3 regions of the Actinoplanes sichuanensis genome follow, and region 2 is predicted to be linked to each of the others. Evidence: riboswitches for the same ligand, from Rfam matches in the RefSeq annotation. Region 2 holds a riboswitch; each other region holds the start of a gene.
The links. A riboswitch is a leader RNA that binds a small molecule or an ion and turns the genes downstream of it on or off. The one in region 2 is predicted to bind ZMP and ZTP.

Region 1: another riboswitch for ZMP and ZTP. It lies ahead of Q0Z83_RS14105 (metallophosphoesterase family protein); the one in region 2 lies ahead of Q0Z83_RS41455 (glycine hydroxymethyltransferase).
Region 3: another riboswitch for ZMP and ZTP. It lies ahead of Q0Z83_RS50415 (bifunctional 5,10-methylenetetrahydrofolate dehydrogenase/5,10-methenyltetrahydrofolate cyclohydrolase); the one in region 2 lies ahead of Q0Z83_RS41455 (glycine hydroxymethyltransferase).

The regions. Positions count from the first base shown of each region.
Region 1 covers NZ_AP028461.1:3,136,793-3,142,942, forward strand. Annotated here, with positions in the region: gene Q0Z83_RS14085 (suppressor of fused domain protein) at 1-198, shown strand, start outside; gene Q0Z83_RS14090 (phosphotransferase enzyme family protein) at 193-1,002, opposite strand; gene Q0Z83_RS14095 (TetR family transcriptional regulator) at 999-1,655, opposite strand; gene Q0Z83_RS14100 (MFS transporter) at 1,740-3,167, shown strand; gene Q0Z83_RS14105 (metallophosphoesterase family protein) at 3,225-4,091, opposite strand; ZMP/ZTP riboswitch at 4,115-4,191, opposite strand; gene Q0Z83_RS14110 (hypothetical protein) at 4,286-4,477, opposite strand; gene Q0Z83_RS14115 (NUDIX hydrolase) at 4,474-4,956, opposite strand; gene Q0Z83_RS14120 (hypothetical protein) at 5,010-5,591, shown strand; gene Q0Z83_RS14125 (DUF2332 domain-containing protein) at 5,564-6,150, opposite strand, start outside.
Region 2 covers NZ_AP028461.1:9,022,002-9,028,151, reverse strand. Annotated here, with positions in the region: rRNA gene Q0Z83_RS41470 (23S ribosomal RNA) at 1-2,693, shown strand, start outside; rRNA gene rrf (5S ribosomal RNA) at 2,802-2,918, shown strand; gene Q0Z83_RS41460 (STM3941 family protein) at 3,012-3,536, shown strand; ZMP/ZTP riboswitch at 3,585-3,674, shown strand; gene Q0Z83_RS41455 (glycine hydroxymethyltransferase) at 3,695-5,119, shown strand; gene Q0Z83_RS41450 (metallophosphoesterase family protein) at 5,228-5,734, opposite strand; gene Q0Z83_RS41445 (sugar ABC transporter substrate-binding protein) at 5,969-6,150, shown strand, end outside.
Region 3 covers NZ_AP028461.1:10,952,010-10,958,159, reverse strand. Annotated here, with positions in the region: gene Q0Z83_RS50425 (outer membrane protein assembly factor BamB family protein) at 1-36, opposite strand, end outside; gene dxs (1-deoxy-D-xylulose-5-phosphate synthase) at 78-1,988, opposite strand; ZMP/ZTP riboswitch at 2,132-2,214, shown strand; gene Q0Z83_RS50415 (bifunctional 5,10-methylenetetrahydrofolate dehydrogenase/5,10-methenyltetrahydrofolate cyclohydrolase) at 2,228-3,088, shown strand; gene Q0Z83_RS50410 (class I SAM-dependent RNA methyltransferase) at 3,381-4,727, opposite strand; gene Q0Z83_RS50405 (APC family permease) at 4,724-6,150, opposite strand, start outside.

The DNA of each region.
Region 1 (6,150 bases), 5.9 Mb from region 2:
GCCTTCCCGGGCCGCCGTTCGGTGTTCCTGTCCGGCCCGCTGTCCCCGGAGGCGCTCGACTACGTGCGCACCAGCGAGGGAGCGGTCCGCATCCTCAACGTCGTCCCGATCACCGACGCCGAGCGCGAGCGCGGCCGCCTGATGTCCCCGCTGGCCTTCGCCGAGGCCCTGCTCACCCAGCGCGACCTCTGGTCATAACCGCCCGATGTGGGTGAGCTGCCAGGTCAGGTCGGGTGGCCGACCGGTGGCCGGCCGCTTCTTGAGACCGAGGAACATCCACGCCCGGTAGACCGGTCGGATCATCTCCCGCTCCAGCTCCGACAGCGGCCGCACCTCCTGGTAGCCGCGCAGCACCTCGTCCTGGTAGCCGCGCCAGGACAGCACGAAGTCGGCCACCTGGAACGTGTGGTGCGACGCCTCGAAGTCGATCAGCCCGGTCAGCCGGCCGTCGTCGTACAGCAGGTTCCAGGGTGCGAAGTCGCCGTGGATGACGCCGCGCGGCGCGTCCGGCGCGGGATGCGCGTCGAACCAGCTCACCGCCGCGTCCCGGCAGCGCCGCAGAATGCCGCCCTCCTCGGGCCGCGCCGCCTCGTACGTCCGCAGCCAGTGCTCCAGCTCCGGATCCGCGACCACCTCGGCGGGCGTCGCGAAGCCACCGCGCTGATCGGTGATGCCGGTTTCCGCGGCGGCCGCATGGAGCTCGGCCAGCAACCGCCCCCGGGCCCGCTGCTCGTCCGGCCCCCGATCCCTCGGCACCCCGGGCAGCCTTTCGAACATCACCCATGCCCCCTCCGGTACGACCAGAGGCGCCTCGATCGGCTCGGGGGTGGGCCAGCCCAGCGCCCGCAGCGCGGCGGCCACCCGGAGCGGATAGCGCCAGTCCTGCTCGGTGAAGAACTTGACGATCACCGGTCGGCCGTCGCGTTCGGCGGCCCAGGTGCCGTTGACCCGGTCGGTCAGCGCCCGCGGATCGACCAGCCCCCACCTGGCGAACGGGGTCACCGGGCGATGCCGATGCCGGCCAGGATGAGGTCGATGCCGGCCAGGAACTGCTCACGATCGTCGTGGTCGCCGAGCTGGGCGGCGACCCCGCGTAGGAACGGGAACTCGGCCGCGTCCAGGTTCGCCCACAGCTGCGCCTCGGCCCCGAGCGTCTCGGCCCGGCTCGTGCCGTGCTCCCGGGCCCGGGCGTTCGCCGCGTTCTGCCCGGCCACCCCGAGGATGAAGCTGTACAGCGCGGACGCCGCGAAGAACCGCTGACCGGCGGGCATCCCCATGGCCTGCACCTGCTGGCCGATCCGCTCGATGATCCGCAGCGACGCCGAGCGGGACGCCAGCCCGGCCAGCTGCCCGCCGATCCACGGATGGCCGTCGATCGCGTCGAACATGCCGAGCGCGATGGCCCGGATCGCGTCCTGCGGGGTGGTGTCGGCTTCGTCACCCCGGAGCACGTCGGCGAGGACCGCACCGGTGGCCGCGGCGAGCAGTTCGTCCTTGTTCGCCACGTGCCAGTAGATCGCCCCCGCCCCCGTCTTCAGCCTGGTGGAGAGCGCACGGAAGGTCAGTCCGCTCTCACCGCCGGCGTCGAGCATCTCGATCGCGGTGTCGACGATGCGGTCTCGGGAGAGGGCGTCGTGAGCGGTCCTGGTAGCCATACGACCATCTTGACACGCCTGGAACGACGTTCCACTCTTAGTTTCTGGAACGACGTTCCAGTGAAATTCGAGAAAGGTCCGCATATGAGTGCGATCACCCTGGAGAAGCCGGCCGCCGCCGGATCCCTGCGAGCCGTCTGGCCGGCCATCCTCGGCCTGTCCGTCGTCTTCCTCGTCGAGATGCTCGACAACTCCGTCCTCAACGTCGCCCTGCCGACCATCGCCCGCGAACTGCACGCCTCCGCCACCGACCTGCAGTGGATCACCTCCGGCTACTCCCTGCTGTTCGGCGGCCTGATGATGGCCTTCGGCGCCATCGCCGACCGGTTCGGCACCCGCCGGATGATGCTCCTCGGCCTCGTCCTGTTCGCCCTGGCCAACCTCGCCGTCCTGGTCGTGCACACGCCCGGCCAACTGATCGCGGTCCGCGCCGTCATCGGCATCACCGCCGCCATGACCGCCCCCGGCACCATGGCCCTCTGCTTCCGCCTCTTCGACGCCGAGAACCTGCTGATGCGGGCCACCTCACTGATCACCACCGTCGGCCTCGTCGGCCTCGCCCTCGGCCCCACCGTCGGCGGTCTCGTCCTGCAGGTGCTGCCCTGGCAGACGCTGCTCGTCATGAACGTGCCGATCGCCGTACTCGCCATCCTCTGCATCCGCGGCGGCATCCCGGCCGACGACCCGGCCCAGCGCAACACCTCGCCGCTCGACCTGCCCGGCGCCCTGCTCGGCACCGTCACCATCGTCCTGGCCCTGTGGACCGCCACCCTCGCCGTCGAAGAGGGCTGGAGCAACGCCACCCCGTGGCTGGCCGGCCTCGGCGCCCTCACCGCCGCGATCGTCTTCGTCGTCCACGAACGCCGCACCGCCCACCCGCTGTTCGACTTCGCCCTGATCAAGCGGCCCGCCGTCTCGGCCAGCCTCGCCTACGAGGCGGCCATGGGCCTCGGCATGGCCGTCATCGCCTTCAGCGTCTCCCTGCAACTGCAGCTCGTCTGGGGCTGGACCCCCGCCCAGGCCGCCCTCGGCAACCTCCCGCAGGTCATCGTGATGCTCGCGATCGGCCCGTTCGTCGAGAAGATCGTCACCAGACTGGGCACCCAGCGCGCCGCCCGCATCGGCGCCGCCGCCGTGATCACCGGCCTGCTCGTCTACGCCCTCCTCGGCCGCTACGACTACGCCTGGATCGCGGTCGCCCTCGCGCTCACCGCCGCCGGCATGCGCGTCGTCGCCACCATCGCGGGTGTCACCGTCATGCGCGGCCTGCCCGAGGACCAGACCTCCACCGGCGCCGCCCTCAGCGACACCAGCCAGGAGGTCGCCGCCAGCATCGGCATGGCCGTCACCGGCACCATCGTGGCCGCCGCCCTCACCGGCTCCCTCGCCGACCTCACCAGCGGTACGGCCTCCGCCCACGCCTTCGAGAACGCCGTCACCACCGCGACGCTGGTCCTGACCGCCGTCTGCGCCGCCCTGGTCACCTGGGCCGCCCGCCGTGCCCGCGCCTGACCACCGCCACCGCGGCGACCACCGGCCATCACCGGCGGTCGCCGCGGTGCCCGCGGTCTACTCCTCGGCGCTCACGTCCCGCCCCGACCCGGTGTCGACCAGGTAGACCTGCTCACCCGCACGCGGATCGCGCGCGTGCAACGTGTGGAACACCGGCGAGAACGGCCCGCCCAGGTCCACGACCGTCGCGCCCGCGCCGAGCACCCCGCGCACCAGATGCGGCGGCGCGGTCAGATCGATCCGGGTGACCACACCCGGGGTCACCCACACCGGGATCCCGCTCAGGAACCCGGACAACTGCGAGTGGTAGTGACCGCACAGCACCGCCCGCACATCACTGCCGGCCAGCACCTCGGCCAGCCGCTCGCCGTTCTGCAGATTCACCCGCGCCATCGACGGCGACGCGCCGGTGACGATCGGCGGATGGTGCAGGGCCACGACCGAACCGGCCGGTGCCGGTCGCTCCAACAGCCCACCCAGCCAGGCCAGCTGCTCCTCGTCGACGAACCCGTGCACCGAACCGGGGACCAGACTGTCCAGCGTGATGATCCGCAGCCCGGACACCGCACTGACGGCCGCCCGCTGCGGACCCGGCGACCCGAGATCCGCCCCGTCCGGCCCGAGATGGGCACTGCCGAACACTTTCGCGAACGGCTCCCGGGCGTCATGGTTACCCGTCGTGTAGACGTGCGGGATCCCGCGCTCCCGGGCGAACGCGCCGACCCGCCGCAACACGGCGGCACATCCCTCGGCCGAGCCGTCGTCGGCGATGTCCCCGGTGACCAGCACCAGGTCGAGGTCGGGCACGAACCGCGCGTCATGCAGGATCCGGTCGAGCGCCCCGGCCGCGTCGACCCCGTCCTCGTCGAAACCGGACCCGGTCACGTGCGGGTCGGACAGATGCAGAATGCGGTGGGTGGCCATGGGCAGCTCCTCATCCGGTGTCGGACGAGCACCCAGGCGGTCGATGCCCTTGACGTCACTCCCCGGTGGTGTCCCACCCGCGCCAGTCGTGTGCGACCAGGCTACCGCCGCCGCGCCGTCTGGTCCGCCCGGTCCGGATGAGGTCCCGCGCGACCGGCTCGCGCGCCGTGCGATCCGGCTGCTGCGGCCGCCGGTCACTGGCGGCGGCTGATCGCGGCCTCCAGCCGTAACCCGGAGCCGATCACCACGAGCATCCCGGCGAAGAAATACCCCTTCGCGGGGGTGGCGTCGGTGGCCAGGCCGACCAGGGTGATCAACAGCCCGGTGACGATCGCCATGGTGCCGGCGATGCGGGCGGTGTCGGCGCGTCGTTCTACCTTTTTCACCCGGCGAGACGGTACAGGGTGAGGGCGGCCAGTGAGGGGGCGTCGACGATCTCCCCGCGCCGGATCATCGCGGTCACCTCGTCGTCGGTGAACGCCCGATGGATCATGTCCTGCTCGCTCGCCTCCCGATCGGGTTCCCCTTCGGCCAGCCCGGTCGCCAGGTAGACGTCGAAGCCCTGCGTGCAGTACCCGTACGCCTCGAAGAGATGTCCGAGATGGACCATCGCCTCGGCCCGCAGCCCGGTCTCCTCGGCGAGTTCCCGCCGGGCCAGCGCGGCCTGCTCCCCTCCGGCCCCGGCACCCCAACTGCCCTGCGGAAACTCCCAGGCCCGCCGCCCGACCGGATACCGGAACTGCTCCACCAACCAGAACCCGCGCTCCCACCGGGGCAGCACCAGCGCGAAATCCGGCTTCTCGACCACCCCGTAGATCCCCGGACTGCCGTCCGGCCGACGGACCTCGTCCTCCCGTACCGTCATCCACGGATTCTGATAGACGACGCGACTGCTCACCTGCTCCATGGAGGTCTCCGATGCTGTTGACGATCTCCGGATCGAGTTGTTCGGGAAAGACGACCACGGTCCGTGCCTGCGGACCGATCGACGGCCTGGTGTGGCACGACTTCGACGAGATCGGCGTGCCGTCCGATGCGGACCTCGTGTGGCGCCAACGCAGTCTGGAGGCTTGGATCCGGCGCGCGCTGCGCTACCAGGACGACGGCCTCGACATGCTGCTCACCGGCCAGTCGCCGCTCGGCGAGGTGCTCGCCTGCCCGTCCGCGCCGGCCCTGGACGGCATCGCCGCCTGCCTGCTCGACGTCGACGACGAGGTGCGACGGCAGCGCCTCACCCGACGTGACCCCGGCCGGTGGGACGCCAGGGCCACCGAGAGGTTCATCGGTTGGGCGCAATGGCAACGCGGCCATGCCGCCGACCCCTCGCACCGACCGGAAGCGATCATGAACGGCGCATGGGACCAGATGCGCTGGACGCTTCCGGACAGCTGGTCGGTTCCGGTCATCGACACCACCGGCCGAACCGTTGCGCAATCCGCCGCCGAGGTGCGCCGCTGGATCGACCGGCACCGTCAGCCCGCGAACCAGGACATCGCCTGACCGTGCCCGCGGGCCCAGGCCAGCGGCACCCCGTCCAGGGCGACCACATTGTGCAGCGTGTCGTCCGGGGCCGGCGGCAGATCCCCGAACGGCACCACACCCGGCGCCTCGACCGAGATCCGGTGCCCGGGCAGTGTCTGGACCAGCTCCTCGAACGCCTGCCGACGATCGTCCGGGACCTGGTACAGCACCGACGTATGGAAGATCACCAGGGTCGCCCCGGCCGGCGCCTGCGCCACCAGGGCCGGCAGGTCGTCGACCAGATCGCCACGGATCAGGTGCGGCGGATCGGCGGCGGCGATCGCAGCGGCCGTCGTCAATCGCGCCCGGCGATGCTCGTGCTCCGGCCAGATCAACGCGTCCAGCCACGCGACATCATCGGAATCGGTCACCCGCAGCGGGTTGAGATCCAGGCCGGCCCGCCACACCACCTCCGGCAACCGGTCCGGCGCCTCGACTCCGGTCAGATCGCACTCCAGGACCGGACCGCCGGTCCCGAGCCGCCGGTCACCGTAACGGTAGGAATACCGATCGGGATAAAGCCCCAGCCCGGCCGACG
Region 2 (6,150 bases):
CCCGGTAGGCGAAAACCTCAAGCCTTCTTGCAGTGTTCCCGAGTAGCAGCGGACTCCTAGAATCTGCTGTGAATCTGCCAGGACCACCTGGTAAGGCTGAATACTTCCTGGTGACCGATAGCGGACTAGTACCGTGAGGGAATGGTGAAAAGTACCCCGGGAGGGGAGTGAAATAGTACCTGAAACCGTTCGCCTACAATCCGTCAGAGCCTTTAGGGGTGATGGCGTGCCTTTTGAAGAATGAGCCTGCGAGTTAGTGGCATGTGGCGAGGTTAACCCGTGTGGGGAAGCCGTAGCGAAAGCGAGTCTGAATAGGGCGTTTTCAGTCGCATGCTCTAGACCCGAAGCGGGGTGATCTAGCCATGGGCAGGTTGAAGCGTGGGTAAGACTGCGTGGAGGACCGAACCCACCAACGTTGAAAAGTTGGGGGATGACCTGTGGTTAGGGGTGAAAGGCCAATCAAACTCCGTGATAGCTGGTTCTCCCCGAAATGCATTTAGGTGCAGCGTCGCGTGTTTCTTGCCGGAGGTAGAGCACTGGATGGTCTAGGGGGCCCACAAGCTTACTGAAATCAGCCAAACTCCGAATGCCGGTAAGTGAGAGCGCGGCAGTGAGACTGCGGGGGATAAGCTTCGTAGTCGAGAGGGAAACAGCCCAGATCGCCAGCTAAGGCCCCTAAGCGTGTGCTAAGTGGAAAAGGATGTGGGATCGCATGGACAACCAGGAGGTTGGCTTAGAAGCAGCCACCCTTTAAAGAGTGCGTAATAGCTCACTGGTCAAGTGGTTCCGCGCCGACAATGTAGCGGGGCTCAAGCACACCGCCGAAGCTGTGGCATTCACACATTAACTCCGCGACGCCCTTGAGGTTGTCGTGCAGGTGTGTGGATGGGTAGGGGAGCGTCGTATGGCGGGTGAAGCGGCGGAGTGATCCAGCCGTGGACGCCATACGAGTGAGAATGCAGGCATGAGTAGCGAATGAAGGGTGAGAACCCCTTCCGCCGGATGACCAAGGGTTCCAGGGCCAGGCTAATCCGCCCTGGGTGAGTCGGGGCCTAAGGCGAGGCCGAGAGGCGTAGTCGATGGATAACGGGTTGATATTCCCGTACCCGCAAAGAAGCGCCCAAGACGAACCCATCTGTACTAACTACGCAAAGCCGGCGAGGACTTCGGTCTGAGTCGGTGGAGTCTAGGACCTTGGGTGGTAGTAGTTTAGCGATGGGGTGACGCAGGAAGGTAGATGATCCCGGCCGGTGGTTGTGCCGGGGTAAGCGTGTAGGCCGTGCCGTAGGCAAATCCGCGGTGCATGTAGGCTGAGACGTGATGCCGAGCCGTTCTGGTGAAGTCATTGATCCTATGCTGCCGAGAAAAGCCTCTAGCGATGTTTCGAGCGGCCCGTACCCGAAACCGACACAGGTGGTCAGGTAGAGAATACCGAGGCGACGGGTGAACTGTGGTTAAGGAACTCGGCAAATTGCCCCCGTAACTTAGGGAGAAGGGGGGCCGGACGCGTGAAGCCCCTTGCGGGTGGAGCGTGGTATGGCCGCAGAGAGCAGGGGGAAGCGACTGTTTACTAAAAACACAGGTCCATGCCAAGTCGTAAGACGATGTATATGGACTGACGCCTGCCCGGTGCTGGAACGTTAAGGGGACCTGTTAGCTCTTCGGGGCGAAGCGGAGAACTTAAGCGCCAGTAAACGGCGGTGGTAACTATAACCATCCTAAGGTAGCGAAATTCCTTGTCGGGTAAGTTCCGACCTGCACGAATGGCGTAACGACTTCCCCACTGTCTCAACCACAGGCCCGGCGAAATTGCAGTACGAGTAAAGATGCTCGTTACGCGCGGCAGGACGGAAAGACCCCGGGACCTTTACTATAGCTTGACATTGGTATCCGAATTTAATTGTGTAGGATAGGTGGGAGCCGGTGAAGCTCGGACGCCAGTTCGGGTGGAGGCATTGTTGAAATACCACTCTGTTGGGTTTGGGTATCTAACTTGCGGCCCTGATCGGGTCGAGGGACAGTGTCTGGTGGGTAGTTTAACTGGGGCGGTTGCCTCCTAAAGGGTAACGGAGGCGCCCAAAGGTTCCCTCAGCCTGGTTGGCAATCAGGTGTTGAGTGTAAGTGCACAAGGGAGCTTGACTGTGAGACTGACGGGTCGAGCAGGGACGAAAGTCGGGACTAGTGATCCGGCACTTGCGTGTGGAAGCGGTGTCGCTCAACGGATAAAAGGTACCCCGGGGATAACAGGCTGATCTTCCCCAAGAGTCCATATCGACGGGATGGTTTGGCACCTCGATGTCGGCTCGTCGCATCCTGGGGCTGTAGCAGGTCCCAAGGGTTGGGCTGTTCGCCCATTAAAGCGGTACGCGAGCTGGGTTTAGAACGTCGTGAGACAGTTCGGTCCCTATCCGCCGTGCGCGTTGGATACTTGAGAAGGGCTGTCCCTAGTACGAGAGGACCGGGACGGACGAACCTCTGGTGTGCCAGTTGTTCCGCCAGGAGCATGGCTGGTTGGCTACGTTCGGAAGGGATAACCGCTGAAAGCATCTAAGCGGGAAGCTCGCTTCGAGATGAGGTATCCCACCACCTTGAGTGGGTAAGGCTCCCAATAGACTATTGGGTTGATAGGCCGGAGATGTAAGCACGGTAACGTGTTGAGTTGACCGGTACTAATAGGCCGAGGGCTTAACCACCCTATACATTGCGCTTGCGTCCACTGTGTGATTCACAGCAAACGAACGACCACCCTGAGGCTTGAGAGAGTCTGAAGGTTGCTGGTTGTACGTGAAGCTGATGGCTGTTTCGGTGGTCATAGCGGAGGGGAAACGCCCGGTTACATTCCGAACCCGGTAGCTAAGCCCTCCAGCGCCGATGGTACTGCACTCGGGAGGGTGTGGGAGAGTAGGACGCCGCCGGACTCATCGTATGGAAAGGCCCACCCGGAAACGGGTGGGCCTTTTCTTTGTCTCCATCCACTAGAGTGCTTCGCACCTACGTCGATGGAGAGAACCGTGCTCGTGTACCGGTCTTTGCCGAAGACCGCCGGCCTTCTGGTGGCCGCGTTCGCCCTGATCGCCGCCAGTGCATTCATGGCTTGGGCGAGCCGGCCCGGTCCATCCTTCAACGTGGTCCTCTTCGTGATCGGTGCCTTCGGGGTGCTGTTCTTCGGGTTCGGGGCGGTGCGGGTGGGACAGCAGTTGTTCCGGCGTGACCCGGTCGTCGAGGTGTCCACCGAGGGAGTGCGTGACGTTCGCCTGTCTTCGCAGGTCATTCCGTGGCACGTGGTACGCGGGGTGGAACAGTTGGTCGTACAGCGGCAGTGGTTTGTCGTGGTGTTGATCGACGAGGGTTTTGAGAAGCAGTATCTGACCGGCGGCAAACGGATGCTGCAGCAGGTCAACCGGCAGATCGGGTTCCTTGGCGTCAATATCGCCGTGGGCGGGCTGATGGTGTCCGTCGACGAATTGCAGCAGGCCATCGTCAAGTACTGGCAGGAGGCGACGTCCGGCCCCGCCTGGCATGAAGACCGGCGGTGAGCAGCATCGCAATGGGGTGCGGGCGCCCGGTCGGGCGCCGGTATGCTGAGGGTGGGCCGTGACTGGCGCGTTCGGATGGTTGACCATCGTGGAGCGGCTCCGTCGACATGACGTATGCCGTGCGCCTGGGCCTCTTCGCTACGTGATAGGGAGGTCCCATGCCTGAGTTGAACGCCGAGTCCATCGCTTTCCGCTCCGCCCTCGACGTGGTCCGTTCCGTCGAGCCGCGCATCGCCGACGCGATCGCGCAGGAGCTGACCGACCAGCGCGAGTCGCTGAAGCTGATCGCGAGTGAGAACTACGCTTCCCCGGCGGTTCTGCTCGCCATGGGTAACTGGCTCTCCGACAAGTATGCGGAGGGCACCGTCGGCCGCCGGTTCTACGCCGGCTGCCAGAACGTCGACATCGTCGAGTCGGTCGCGGCCGAGCATGCCAAGGCTCTGTTCGGTGCGCCTTACGCGTACGTCCAGCCGCACTCCGGGATCGACGCGAACCTGGTCGCCTACTGGGCCATCCTCGCCGACCGGGTCGAGGTGCCGTATCTCAAGAAGTTCGAGAGGCGGCAGATCAACGACCTCACCGACGCCGAGTGGGCCGAGCTGCGGCAGGCGTTCGGCAACCAGCGTCTGCTCGGCATGTCGCTGGACGCCGGTGGGCACCTGACCCACGGCTTCCGCCCGAACATCTCCGGCAAGATGTTCGACCAGCGCAGCTACGGGGTGGACCCGGCGACCGGTCAGATCGACTACGCGGCCCTCCTGGAGAGTGCCAAGGAGTTCAAGCCCGCGGTGATCGTGGGTGGCTATTCGGCGTACCCCCGGAAAGTGAACTTCGCGAAGATGCGCGAGATCGCCGACGAGGTGGGCGCGACCTTCATGGTCGACATGGCGCACTTCGCCGGCCTGGTCGCGGGCGGCGTGTTCACCGGCGACTACAACCCGATCCCGCACGCGCACATCGTCACCACCACGACCCACAAGAGCCTGCGTGGCCCGCGCGGTGGCGCCGTCTTCTGCCAGCCGGAGCTCGCCTCCCAGGTCGACCGCGGCTGTCCGATGGTGCTCGGTGGCCCGCTGCCGCACGTGATGGCGGCGAAGGCGATCGCGTTCGCCGAGGCCCGTCGGCCGGAGTTCTCGACCTACGCCCAGCAGATCGTGACGAACAGCCAGGCGCTGGCCGAGGGCCTGCTGAAGCGTGGTGTGCAGCTGGTCTCCGGCGGCACCGACAACCACCTGGTGCTGCTCGACGTGCACCCGTTCGGGATCACCGGCCGCCAGGCCGAGCAGGCCCTGCTCGACAGCGGCATCGTGACGAACCGTAACGCGATCCCGAACGACCCGAACGGCGCCTGGTACACCTCCGGCATCCGGGTCGGGACTCCGGCCCTGACCAGCCGCGGCCTCGGCGTCGCCGAGATGGACCAGATCGCCGACCTGATCCACACCGTGCTCGCGGCCACCTCGCCGGCCGAGGGTTCGAAGGCGAAGTTCAACCTGGACCCGTCGCTCGCCGACCGGATCAGCAAGCAGGCCACCGAGCTGCTGTCGCCGTTCCCGCTCTACCCGTCCGTCTCGTTGGCCTGACCCACCCGCCCTCGGCTGGTCTTCAGGGCTGTCTCGGTAGCCGCGAGACAGCCCTGGAGGCCGGCCGGGGGTTTTCGGTTTCTGGGCCGCCTTGACTGAACGGTGAAGTCAGGGGGTGCGGGGTGGGAGCCGGTGGACGATTACCTCGTGGAGGGCTCCGGCGGTGATGTCCGCGGTCATGTATGTGTGGTCGGGCTGGCGCCGGCGGTCGGTGGGTGAACCGGGGTTGAGCAGGCGCAGGCCGGTCGGGGCGGTGGTGTCCCACGGGATGTGCGAGTGGCCGAAGACGAGCACGTCAGTGTCGGGGAACCTGGCCGCGCAGCGTTTCTCGCGGCCGGCCGCCGGGCCGGTTTCGTGGATCACCGCTAGGCGGACACCGTCGAGGTCGGCTCGGGCTATCTCCGGGAGTCGGGCCCGCAACTCCGGACCGTCGTTGTTGCCGTAGCAGCCGATCAGGCGGGCGGCGCGTGTCTCGAGCCGGTCGAGCAGGCTGCCGTCGACCCAGTCGCCGGCATGGATGACCACGTCGGCCCGGTCGATCGCCGACCACAGTTCGGCGGGGAGGTCGCGGGCACGTTTCGGTAAGTGCGTGTCGCTGAGCAGAACGAGCCGCATGCTTTCCATCCTAATTGCCCGTTCAGGCGGCTCCTGGGTGTTCCTTCGTGCCCTGCCGGAACCGGTTCGAACGAGTGGTCATCGGGATCCGTCGAGATCACGTCGTCAACAGCACGGGCGGGACGGCGACCGTTCTGTCCTACGCCGGCAACTTTCCGTGACCTCCGGTTGACAGCCCGCTGACCTGAGCGTCTACTCCAAGGCAACGGTCTTCCTCGATGTCTTGGAGGGGGAATGCGCAGGTTCGTCGTGGCCGCGAGTGGTCTGCTACTGGTTTTCGCCGGTGCCGCGTGCAATCGCGGCACCGGTGAGCCCGTGGTCGGGCTGATCACCAAGACCGACACCAATCCCTTCTTCGTGACCATGAAGGTGGGCGCGCAGAGTGCGGCCGCCACCGCCGGGGTCGACCTGCAGAC
Region 3 (6,150 bases), 1.9 Mb from region 2:
GATGACCATCGGCCCGCTGACGGTGTCCGCACCCATCCGCCAACGGTAACTTTTGAGTAACGAAGTTGCCCAGTGGCTCAGACCCGGATGTCAGGCTCCGCGAGACGGGACACGAACCCGACCACCTCGCGGGCCACATCCTGCGAGGTGAGGCCGAGCGAGGCGAGGATCTCGGCGCGGGTGCCGTGCGGGTGGAAGCCCACCGGCACGCCGAAGTCACGCAGCGGCGTGGACACACCCGCGTCCCGCAGGGCGCTCGCCACCGCGTCGCCGACACCGCCGGCCCGCACCCCGTCCTCCAGCGTCACGACCGCCCAGTGCTGGGCGGCCAGGCCGGTCAGCTCGATCGGCACCGGACGGACCCAGCGGGGGTCGACGACGGTCACCCCGTACCCCTGCTCGGTGATCTTCTCCGCCGCCTCCAGGGCGAGGCCGACGAACGAACCCACCGCGACCAGCAGGATGTCCTGGGTTTCGCCCTCGCGGAGCACGTCCACCTGGCCGACCCGGCGGATCGCCGGGGTGTCCGGCGCGACCGCGCCGGTCGGGAAGCGCACGATCGTCGGCCCGTCCTCGACCGCGACCGCCTCGCGCAACTCCTCACGCAGCGTCGCCGAGTCACGCGGCGCGGCGATCCGCAGCCCCGGCACCACACCGAAGACGCTCATGTCCCACATGCCGTAGTGACTCGGCCCGTCCGGCCCGGTGATCCCGGCCCGGTCCAGCACGAAGGTCACCGGCAGGTTGTGCATCGCCACGTCCAGCAGGACCTGGTCGAAAGCCCGGTTCAGGAAGGTGGCGTAGACCGCGACCACCGGGTGCAGGCCGCCCATCGCGAGACCGGCCGCCGACGTCGCGGCGTGCTGCTCGGCGATGCCCACGTCGTAGGTGCGCTCCGGATACTTCTTGGCCAGCTCGGCGATGCCGGTCGGCTCGGCCATCGCGGCCGTGATGCCCACCACGTCCAGCCGCTCGTCGGCGATCCGGACCAGCTCGTCGGCGAAGACCGCGGTCCACTTCAGCGACGGCTTGGCGGTCAGCGCGCCGGTCTGCGGGTCGAACGCGCCCGGGCCGTGCAGGCAGTCCGCCTCGTCCTGCTCGGCCGGCCGGTAGCCGTAGCCCTTGCGGGTCACCGCGTGCACGATGACGGGCGCGTTGAAGCCCTTGGCCCGCCGCAGCGCCGACTCCATGGCCTGCTGGTCGTGACCGTCCACCGGCCCGATGTATTTCAGGCCGAGGTCCTCGAACATCGGCTGCGGGCTGACCGCGTCCTTGATGCCCTTCTTGACCGCGTGCAGCACCTCGAAGACCGGCTTGCCCACCACCGGGGTCTGGCCCAGCGCGTCCTTGACCAGGTCGAGCACCTTCTCGTAACCCGGGTTGAGGCGCAGCGTGGACAGGTGGTCGGCGAGACCGCCGATGGTCGGCGCATACGAGCGACCGTTGTCGTTGACCACGATCACCAGACGGTTGCGCGTGGCCGCGATGTTGTTGAGCGCCTCCCAGCACATGCCACCGGTCAGCGCGCCGTCACCGACGACCGCGACCACGTGACGGTCCTCACCGCGCAGTGCGAACGCCTTGGCCAGACCGTCGGCGTAGGACAGGGCGGTGGAGGCGTGCGAATTCTCGATCAGGTCGTGCTCGCTCTCCGCCTGGCTCGGGTAGCCGGTGAGGCCACCACGCTGGCGGAGCAGATCGAAGCCGTCCTGCCGGCCGGTCACGATCTTGTGGACATACGACTGGTGGCCGGTGTCGAAGAGGATCTTGTCGCGCGGGGAGTCGAAGACCCGGTGCATGGCCAGGGTCATCTCGACCACACCCAGGTTGGGACCGAGGTGGCCCCCGGTCCGCGACACCTTGGCGACGAGGAAGTCACGGATCTCGGCCGCGAGCAGGGTCAGCTGCTCCGCGGTCAGTCGCTTCAGATCACCCGGATTGGTGATGCTGGTCAGCAGGCCGGCCGGGGTCGAGGGGGAGTCGCTCATGGGGGAAGAGTCTATCCGTGTGCCGCCCGGACGCGACTTGAGCGAACGGACCGTCACCATTCCTCCACACAATCGCGACCTCCCCCGACCGGTGTACGGCCACACCCCGGGTGGGCAGCGGGCGAAGCCGTCCGGCATCCTGGAGGGCACGCAGCGACTGGCGGCACAGGGATGGTCGAACCATCGGGGAGCTCGTCACGCGGAGTCGACCGCCTGGGCTCCCGGCTGAGGAGTCACACATGTCCACTGCTCGTCTCCTGCCCGGCGCTCCGGTCGCCGAGGCGGTCCTCGACGACGTCAAGGCCCGGGTCGCCAAGCTGAAGGACCGCGGGATCCGGCCCAGCCTCGCCACCATCCTGGTCGGTGACGACGACGCCTCCGCGGGCTACATCCGGATCAAGCAGAAGCAGGCCGCCGAGCTCGGCTTCGAGTCCCCGCACGAGCACCTCAGCGGCGACGTCACCCAGGCCGACCTACTCAAGGTCATCTCCGCCTACAACGACGACTCCGACGTGCACGGCGTCCTCATCCAGTACCCGATCCCGGCCCACCTGGACTACGACGCGGCCCTGCAGACCCTCGACCCCGACAAGGACGTCGACGGTATGCACCCGCTCAACATGGGCCGCCTCGCCGTCGGCCTGCCCGGCCCGCTGCCCTGCACCCCGGCCGGCATCGAGGCGCTGCTCGCCTTCCACGGCGTCGAGGTCTCCGGCCGCGAGGTGGTCATCCTCGGCCGGGGCGCCACCCTCGGCCGCCCGCTCGCCATGCTCCTCGCCCAGAAACGGCCGACCGCCAACGCCGCGGTCACCGTCGTGCACACCGGCGTCAAGGACTGGCCGCGTTACGCCCAGCGCGCCGACATCCTGATCGCCGCCGTCGGCGTCCCCGGCATCGTCAAGCCGGAACACGTCAAGCCCGGCTCGGTGGTGATCGGTGCCGGCGTCCGCTACGAGGGCCGCCGCCTGCTGCCGGACGTCGAGGAGTCGTGCGCCGAGGTGGCCGGAGCCATCACCCCACGGGTCGGTGGCGTGGGCCCGACGACGGTCGCGATGCTCTTCCGCAACGCGGTGGCCGCCGCCGAAAGGGCCAACCCCTGATTCGGTACGCCGTGGGCCGCCCTCAACCGCAGCCACCCCGCCCCGCCCGCGCTACGCGAGGTGGCTGCCCCTTCCGGGCCGAAACGCGCCCGCCGGGCTGATCCGCCCGTCACCGACCGGCCGACCGGGCTGTCACCGCCCCACCCGGCTCCGAGGCCTCTCGGCGCCGGCTCACCCCAGCAGCTGATCCTCAGGCTGTCACCGCGGCGCGGTGCCAGCCCTGAGCACCGGCCGGGACGTCCCAACTGCGGGGACAGGTCTGAATGCCGGCCGGGAGACCGGCCGCTGGACGTCAGGCCGGGACCAGGTGGGCCACGCATTCGATGTGCTGGGTCATCGGGAAGCAGTCGAACGCCCGTAGCTTCTCCAGGCGCCAGCCCAGCGACACGAACGTCTTCAGGTCGCGGGCCAGGGCCGCCGGATCGCACGCCACATAGGCGATCGCCCGTGGGCGGGCCGCGGCCAGCGCCCGGACCACCCGGGCACCGGCGCCGGACCGGGGCGGGTCGAGCACGACCAGATCGACCGGGCCGGTCACCCGTCGCCGGGCCAGCGCCACGTCGACCCGCGCCTCGACGATCTCGGCCTGCGGGCGGCCGTCGGAGCCGATCAGCCCGGCGAGGTTGGCCCGGGCCGCGGCCACCCCGGTCGGGGACGATTCGACGACGGTGACCCGGCCGCCGGTGCGTTCGGCCACGGCGGCGGCGAACAGACCGGCGCCGCCGTAGAGGTCCCAAGCGATCTCTCCGGCGGCCGGCCGGAGCATCTCCAGCACGGCGTTGACCAGTGTGTCCGCGGCCGACGGGTGGACCTGCCAGAACCCCTGCGGCGGGATCCGCCACGCGCGGCCGGCGGCGAGTTCGATCACCTCGGGCGGGCCGGAGAGCCGAAACAGCGGGCCGCCCTCGGGGGCATCGGTGAGGTCGTCGTCGGGTGCCGGGCCGGCCGATCCGGACGGGCGGCCGAGGACCGCGACGTCGCCGCCGGTGGACGCGACCGCCTGCAGCGCGTCGACATTGGGCCAGTCGTTGGCGAGCACGTCGAGCGCCTGGATGGCGGGGTGCGCGATCCGGCAGCGGTCGATCGGCACCACCTGGTGCGACCGGTGCTGAAGCAGCCCGGGGCGGCCGGCGGCGTCGATCGCGTACCGGATCCGGCTGCGCCATCCGAGCAGTTGCCCCGGGTCGTCACCGGGACGGTCCAGCGGTGGCGGCAGTGCTTCCACCCGTACCAGATGATCGGGGTCGAGGCCGGCCAGCCGGACCAGCTGTTCCCGGACCACCTCGGTCTTCCACCGCAGCTGTGCCTCGCCGGAGGCGTGTTGGAGGTCGCAGCCGCCGCAGCCGCCGGGCCGGGCGTGCGGGCAGGGTGGGGTGACCCGATCCGGCGAGGCCTCGTGGATCTCCACCGCGTCGGCCCGGAGGTAGCCGCGATGGATCTCGGTGATCTCGGCGGTGACGCGTTCGCCGGGCAGCGCGTGCCTGACGAAGACGACCCGGCCGTGCGGGCCGCCGATCCGGGCGACGCAGTGGCCGCCGTGCGCGGGCGCGCCCACGACGACCTCGACCCGGTCACCCTCGACGAGATCCTCGGTGTCGGAAGTGGCGGAAGCGCCGGCGGACGAAGGGGCGACGCTCACGACCGGTCACCGTCCTCGGATTCGAGGCCGCCCTGGGCGCGGGGGCCGCGGGCGGGCGCCTGGCTGAGCACCCGGTCCATCCGGTCGAGGTTGCGGTCCTGGCTGGACCGCAGCTGCCACGGCACGCTGACCACCATCACACCCTGTTCGAAGAGCAGCCGGCCCTTGATCCGCAGGGCGCTCTGGTTGTGCAGCAGGTTCTCCCACCAACGGCCGACCACGTACTCGGGGACGAAGACGGTGACCACGTCGCGGGGTGAGGCGCGGCGGGTGTTCTTCACGAAGTCGATGATCGGCCGGGTGATCTCCCGGTACGGCGAGTCGACCACGGTGAGCGGCACGGGCAGCTGCCGGCGCTCCCATTCGGCCTGGATGCCGCGGGTGTCGTTGTCGTCGACGTTCACGGTGACCGCGGTGAGCGTGTCCGGCCGGGTCGCCTGTGCGTAGGCGAGCGCCCGCAGGGTCGGCTGGTGCACCTTGCTGACCAGCACGATCGCGTGGTTGCGGGAGGGCAGGACGGGCCGCTCGTCGGTCGGTTTGAGCTCTTCGGCGACGCGGGTGTAGTGCCTGTGGATGGCCACCATCAGACCGTAGATGACGATCATGGCGGCGATCGCGATCCACGCGCCGAGCAGGAACTTCGTGATCAGGACGACGATCAGGACGGCGCCGGTGAGCACCATGCCGAAGGTGTTGATCGCCCGGGAGCGGAACATCTGGCGGCGGCGCTGCGGATCCCGCTGGGTACGCAGCAGCCGGTTCCAGTGTCTGATCATGCCGAGCTGGGAGAGCGTGAACGACACGAACACGCCCACGATGTAGAGCTGGATGAGCCGGGTGACCTCGGCCTCGAAGGCCACGATCAGCACGATCGCGGCGACCGCGAGGAAGAGGATGCCGTTGCTGAACGCCAGCCGGTCACCACGGGTGTGCAGCTGGCGGGGCAGATACCGGTCCTGGGCGAGGATCGAGCCGAGCACCGGGAAGCCGTTGAAGGCGGTGTTCGCGGCCAGGAACAGGATCAGCGCGGTGACCGCGCCGACCAGGTAGAGCAGGACCGACCCGCTGCCGAAGACGGTCTCGGCGAGCTGGGTGGTGACGGTCTTCTGGACGTACCCCTCGGAGGCCTCGTTCGGGATGATCTGCAGCGTCGGGTTCTCCACGAACTTCAGGTGGGTCGCCTGGGCCAGCAGGATGATGCCGTAGAGCATCACGATCGACAGGCCGCCGAGCAGCAGCAGGGTGGTCGCCGCGTTCTTGCTCTTCGGCTTCTTGAAGGCGGGCACCCCGTTGGAGATCGCCTCCACACCGGTGAGCGCCGCGCAGCCCGACGAGAACGTCCGGAGCAGCAGGAACGCGAAGGCGAACTGGCTGAGATGGTCCTCCTCGGCGACGATCGTCAGGTCCGCGCTCGGCGCCCGCA